DNA from 3 places in the Pseudoalteromonas sp. SA25 genome. Region 1 is predicted to be linked to each of the others. Evidence: predicted binding sites of a transcription regulator. Region 1 holds the regulator's gene; each other region holds the start of a gene.
What was found. Region 1 encodes LexA, which represses DNA repair genes until DNA is damaged. Its sites were predicted from a motif close to TACTGTATNNNNATACAGTA; they were not measured.
Positions count from the first base shown of each region.

Region 2: a site for LexA is predicted at 952-971, ahead of ruvC (crossover junction endodeoxyribonuclease RuvC). Genes of this name have one in related genera too.
Region 3: a site for LexA is predicted at 1,291-1,310, ahead of uvrD (DNA helicase II). Genes of this name have one in related genera too.

Region 1 covers NZ_WTKV01000024.1:15,612-17,886, reverse strand. Annotated here, with positions in the region: gene coxB (cytochrome c oxidase subunit II) at 1-377, opposite strand, end outside; gene lexA (transcriptional repressor LexA) at 861-1,478, opposite strand; gene GQR45_RS17210 (PaaI family thioesterase) at 1,646-2,086, shown strand; gene GQR45_RS17205 (hypothetical protein) at 2,087-2,275, opposite strand, start outside.
Region 2 covers NZ_WTKV01000014.1:123,768-126,042, reverse strand. Annotated here, with positions in the region: gene GQR45_RS12970 (FtsX-like permease family protein) at 1-889, shown strand, start outside; gene ruvC (crossover junction endodeoxyribonuclease RuvC) at 1,020-1,544, shown strand; gene ruvA (Holliday junction branch migration protein RuvA) at 1,547-2,164, shown strand; gene ruvB (Holliday junction branch migration DNA helicase RuvB) at 2,172-2,275, shown strand, end outside.
Region 3 covers NZ_WTKV01000033.1:27,120-29,394, reverse strand. Annotated here, with positions in the region: gene uvrD (DNA helicase II) at 1-1,226, opposite strand, end outside; gene GQR45_RS19980 (hypothetical protein) at 1,530-1,754, shown strand; gene GQR45_RS19975 (YacL family protein) at 1,871-2,239, shown strand.

The DNA.
Region 1 (2,275 bases):
TGCGAGCCTGTAATTTTAATAGTGAGATCAGCTTTGCTGGCATCTTCCATTGCAATTAGGGTTTTAGTGGCTGGTACTGCCATAGCAATTAAAATAACAAACGGGATTGCAGTCCAAAGTATTTCTACTTTAGTGCTTTCGTGAAATTGGGCAGGTACAGCCCCTTTAGATTTGCGGTGATGAATAAGTGCCCAAAACATAATTGCGAACACTATCACCCCAATCACACAACATATTATAAATATGGTCATGTGCAGCTGATATACATTATTGCTTATATCGGTTACGCCTTTGCGCATATTGTATTGGCTGTTAGCCAAAACTGGGTGCGAAAAAACACATAATATAAGCCACAAGGTAGAGGTCAGTTTACCCATGTGACGGCTCCTTTGATGCTATTGCGAATGCAAAGCGAAGAGGCATACGGCTTAAACGCCAATTCGTTATTTTTATTTTTTTAGTCAATCTCATTTAATATTGATTGGTTTTGCTGCGCCAACAACGTGTTTGTGTATATTGTGTGTTCTCAAAACTAAAAAGCTGTGAGTTATTATTAGCTCAGCACATTAATAATTAGCTAAAAAATGAACAACAAGCAAGTTTTAGTATAAAAAACAATCAGGTGATATTGAGTAATTAATAAAAAATCAGTAACCAACTAGGTAATAGGAAGTTCAAAAGATGAGCAAAACAAAGGGGTTTAACGCATTCGGAGGGGGAAAATATAAGTGCAAAAAAGTTTACAGCTTAAATTGTCAGTGAGCTATTTATGCCCTATTTTTAGTGCGAATTTAAAACAGAAAATGCGTACTAATTAGTACGCATTTATAAAACTGCTTGTTTAAAAGCTATTTTTAAAGTCACATCCAATCAGCGTTTCTTATAACGCCAACGGCTAAGCCTTCAATATTAAAAGACTCATTCTCAAGATCTACTTCAATAGATTCAAAATCGTCGTTTTCAGCATGAAGTAATACTTTACGACCCGCTTTCTCAAGACGTTTTACAGTTACGTCTTCGTCTAGGCGGGCAACAACAACTTGCCCGTTTTCAGCGGTTTGAGTACGATGTACAGCAAGTAAATCACCATCCATAATACCAATATCTTTCATGCTCATACCGTTAACGCGTAGTAAAAAATCTGCAGCCGGTTTAAACATTAATGGATCGATTTTGCAGTGACTTTCAACGTGCTCTTGCGCCAAAATAGGTGAACCAGCAGCAACACGCCCTATAAGCGGTAAACCTAATTGTTCTGGCTCTTCTTCTTCAATTAACTGAATACCACGGCTTGCACCTGGTTTCATTTTAATTGCGCCTTTTTTAGCAAGTGCTTTTAAATGTTCTTCAGCAGCATTGGCACTTTTAAAACCTAATGTTTGCGCTATTTCAGCACGTGTAGGAGGCATACCAGTGTCTTTAATAAAAACTTTAATTAGTTCGAGTATTTGAGCTTGGCGGTTCGTTAATGGTCGCATACAACTGGTTTTCCATACAGTACATTTAACTGTGAGTATATACAGTTAAATAAAAATCGCAAATTTAAATTAAGCCTTAAAATAGCCAAAGTAATTTCACTTGTGTACATTTTAGGGATATAACTAAAGCTAGGTTTATAAATGATTAAAAAAGCAAAGGAGTCATTATGAGTATTTGGTACCAGCCCATCACTTTAGAGCTGTGCAAGCAGTTAGAACAAGGCATTGATGGCCAAGGAACATTAATGAAAACCATGGGAATAGAAGTCACTGAAATTGGTGATGATTACTTAGTAGCCACTATGCCGGCAATTCCTGAGCATCATAACCCAATGGGAATGGTTCACGGCGGTGCTAACGTTGTACTTGCCGAAACAGTTGCCAGCTATGCAGCTAACTTTGTTGTCGATTTTACAAAATTTTACTGCGTGGGGCAGGAAATTAGCGCAAGTCATTTAAAAGCATCTCGCAACGGCACTTTAACAGCAACGGCAAGAGCGTTTCATATTGGCAAACGTAGTTCAGTGTGGGAAATAAAAATTACAAATAGCCGCAATGAGCTGTGCTGCGTATCAAAAATGACCGCAGCAGTCGTAGAGCGAAGGTAGTTACTTTTCGATTGGGTAAATTGTAATTTCCATACCCGCACCAATCGCAGATATACGTAGTAATGTATCTGCATCTAAGGCTTGATTAAAGCACTTAGGGGAAGTGCCTGATTCAAAACCAATATCAAACGTTCTACGTGAACAGCTTAACCATTGCTTTAGCGCGTTACGCGAACACGATTCAATAAG
Region 2 (2,275 bases), on a different contig from region 1:
ACGTGTAAATGCCGTAAACGGCGAGTTGGTAGCACGTTCTGTATCGCTGCAAGACAACGAGAAAAAAGACGAAGAAGCACGTGCAGGTATTGGCCGTGAGCTAAACCTTACATGGCTTAAAGATGTGCCTGACCAGAATGAAGTAACACAAGGCACGTGGTTTGGTGAAAATGCGATGGCTGAAGCCTCAGTAGAGGAGTCGATGCTTGAGCGTTTAGATGTTGAGATGGGCGATACGCTTACATTTTTAATTGGTTCGCAGTCATTCGACGCTAAAATTACCAGTGTGCGCAAAGTTAATTGGGCCACGCTTAAACCTAACTTTTTTATTATTTTAAGCCCAGATGTACTTGCAGATTTTCCGGCAACGTATATTTCGTCGGTACGTATAAACCCAGATCAAAAGCGTGACTTTAGCCAGTTATTGCGTACTTACCCTACTATTACAGCGATTGATATTGATAACTTTGTTAAGCAAATACAAACAACTATTTCGCAAGTATCACTCGCCATTGGCTTTGTACTTGCAATTGTTGTGCTGTGTGGCGCGCTTGTACTTATATCGCAAGTGCAAGCTAGTTTAGGTGAGCGTATGCAAGAAATTGTAATACTGCGAACACTTGGCGCTAAAAGCCGATTAATTAAAAACGCGACCTTGTACGAGTTTTTATTACTCGGCGGTTTAGCTGGCTTAGTTGCTGCATTTTTTAGTGATATAGCGCTTTTAATTGTGCAGCAACAAATGTTTGATTTAGCAGGTAAGTTACATCCGCATATATGGATTATTGGTCCGGTAGCTGGCGGTGTATTTGTGGCTGGTTTAGGCTATTTAATGATTGCCCGAACACTTAAACAAAATACCCAAGGATTAGTGCGTGCCCTAGGGTAAGCTTAAACTAACATGCTCCTGCAAATGCCCACCTAACACGTGGGCATTTTTGTTTTTCTTTATACTGGTAATTTATACAGTGCTCTGGCATTATTAGCGTAATTTAAAAATAATAACAATGGAGTGCTGTTTGGCCATTATTTTAGGGATCGATCCTGGTTCACGTTTGACCGGATATGGCGTTGTTGCCCACCAAGGTTCTAAATTTACATACTTAGGCAGTGGTTGTATTAAGTTAGCCGATCATCCTTTTCCGGTTAGGCTTAAAATGATCTACCAAGGCATTACACAGCTTATTGAACAGTTTTCGCCAGAAACCTTTGCCATTGAAAAAGTATTTATGGCGCATAACCCCGATTCAGCTTTAAAACTAGGCCAAGCTAGAGGCGCCGCGATTGTTGGCGCTGCAATGGCCGACTTACCCGTATTTGAATACTCAGCTAGGCAAATTAAGCAAGCAGTAGTAGGTAACGGTGGCGCTGATAAAACACAAGTGCAGCACATGGTAAAAAATATTTTAAAACTACCCGGTACGCCACAGGCCGATGCAGCTGATGCACTCGCTATTGCGATTTGCCACGCTCACTCAGAACAAAATTTAATTAAACTAGCGGGTAGCGCAAGCAAAACCGTTAGAGGACGTTTAAGGAAATAACTATGATAGGCCGCTTAAATGGTATTTTAGTCGAAAAACAGCCACCAGAAATATTACTCGAAGTAAGTGGTGTCGGTTACGAAGTACAAATGCCAATGACCTGTTTTTACGATTTACCAAAAATTGGTGAAAACGCGATTGTTTATACGCACTTTGTAGTGCGTGAAGATGCTCAATTATTATTTGGTTTTAATAATAAAGTTGAACGCGCCTTGTTTAGAGAGCTATTAAAAGCAAATGGCGTTGGTCCAAAACTTGGCTTAGCTATTTTATCGGGCATGTCGGCAAAGCAATTTGTAAGCTGTGTAAATAACGAAGACTCAACGTCGCTAGTTAAATTACCCGGTGTAGGTAAAAAAACAGCCGAGCGTTTAGTACTCGAAATGAAAGACAGATTAAAAGATTGGGGTAATGATTTATTTACGCCATTTAGCGACAGCGCAGTAATAGAGCCAATGAGCGATGCGACAATAGCTAATAACGCAGCCGATGATGCCGTATCGGCACTGCTTGCATTAGGTTATAAATTGCCACAAGCTCAAAAAGCAGTAAAATCGATAAGCAAACCCGATATGTCTACTGAGGTTCTTATTAGAGAATCTTTAAAATCAATGTTGTGAGTAACCCATGATTGAAGCGGATCGCTTAATTGATGCGACTGAAAAAACAAATGAAGACTCTATAGATCGTGCAATAAGACCAAAACTTTTAGCCGACTACAGAGGCCAGCC
Region 3 (2,275 bases), on a different contig from region 1:
ATTACACGCTCAAACGCGGCATCGTCTTGACGATTACCTACTAGGCGTAAATACGAAAGCGCATCTTTAATTTCTTGTCGTTCGAAGAATCGCATACCACCATAAATACGGTATTTTAAGCCTTCTTGCAGCATGGCCTCCTCGAGTACACGAGATTGCGCGTTACTACGGTATAAAATTGCGGCATCTTGTAGGGCATTACCTGCATTTAACCAGCTTCGTAGTTTGCTACTTACAAAGCGTGCTTCGTCTAACTCATTAAATGCTGCATAAATAGAGATTGGCTCGCCGTCGTTACCGTCGGTCCACAAGCTTTTACCCATACGTTCTGAGTTATTTTGAATTAATGCGTTAGACGCTTTCAAAATAGTCGCTGTTGAGCGGTAGTTTTGTTCAAGACGAATGGTTTCTGCGCTGAAGTCAGTTAAAAAACGTTTAATGTTTTCGATTTTAGCACCACGCCAACCATAAATGCTTTGGTCATCGTCGCCTACAATCATAATGCTGTTAGTATCGCCAGCAAGTAATTTTAACCAAGCATATTGAATGGTATTTGTATCTTGGAACTCGTCTACGAGCATATGTGCAAAGCGTTGCTGATAATGACGCAGTAACGTAGGGTTATTTTTTAACACTTCGTAGCTGCGTAGTAATATTTCAGCAAAATCAACTAGGCCCGCTCTATCACAGGCCTCTTGATAGGCGGCATAAACACGCAGCATCATTTGCTCATTAATATCGTATGCTTGAATATCTTTAGGGCGAAGTGCTTCATCTTTTTTGGCGCTTATGTACCAGCCAAATTGTTTAGCAGGCCATTTTTTATCATCAATATTCATCGATTTTAATAAGCGCTTGATCATCCGAAGCTGATCGTCAGAGTCTAAAATTTGAAAGGCTTCAGGTAAGTTAGCTTCACGGTGATGAGCACGTAAAATACGATGCGATAAACCATGGAAAGTACCAATCCACATACCACCTACAGGCGCTTTTAGTGTTTCTTCAACGCGGCCACGCATTTCTTTAGCGGCTTTATTAGTAAAAGTAACTGCAAAAATACTGTAAGCGGAGGCTTGCTCAACTTGCATAAGCCACGCAATACGATGAACTAACACTCGTGTTTTACCAGACCCAGCACCTGCTAATACCAGCATGTTTTGTAGTGGGGCTGCAACGGCATCGCGTTGTTTGTCATTTAAGCCATCGAGTAATTGTGAAACGTCCATCGTTACGCCTTTTTAATCAATATTGTGGCCAGTATAACAGGTGTTTTTGTTAGGCTAAATAAAATACTGTTTTTATAAACAGCTATTTATAAAATAGTGTTCAAAACGAGTAACTTGCTAATTAATTGAGCGAATAGAAAAGTGCAAACACATAACAAAAATTGCTAATTTGACCTAAAGTTAGCAAAATTTACTAACTCTCTAAATCTAGACTAATTTAACTATTTGATTTGTAAGCTTTAATAAATTGGCATAGAGTGTGTAAGTAAATAATTATAAAATCAAATAAATACAGAGGTTAGTATGGCAGATCAAGGTTCTGGCGGTAACGTAATCGCAGCATTATGTAATATATTTTTTCCTGGTTTAGGGCAGTTAGTGCAAGGGCGTATTTTAGCGGCTATATTTTTTGCACTCGCTATTATAATAAGTTACGCACTAATTTATGTGCTTGTAGGCTTTGTACTTGTGCCTATTATTTACTTATGGTCGATCATTGACGCAGCGCGTTATAGATCGCGAAGTTAACGGTTTTAAAGTTGAGTAAAATAGCGCCCATGTGGCGCTATTTTACTTTATATGTCCTGTGGTTTACGGGCGTTTACGTATATAATTACGCAATTAAAGATTTACAGGCAAACCCTATGGAATATCAATTTATTCGCGACCCTATTAGTGGGCTACGTATTAAAATAAGCAGTGAACACGCTATTATTGGTCGCTGGCTAAACGAAGAAATAGGCAAAGACAAAGTAGCCATGGTGCAAGCGCTTATTGCATCGGTAAGTTCAAGCTATGAGCCGCTAACGCTAAAAGGCCAAGAAATAGATTTAATATTAACGAAAGACGAAGCATTATTTGAAGCCCATGCACTTCATCAAGACAGCGAAGACCTAATAGCGTATCAAGATGACGATTTAGCGCTTGAAGAAAATGGTTTAAGTAGTGGTTGTGGCTTTGAAGATTTCATTGATTTAATTGATTCATGGCATGAGTTTACGACGTCACGATAAACATAATTAGCACACTAATAAAAATATACAGCAATG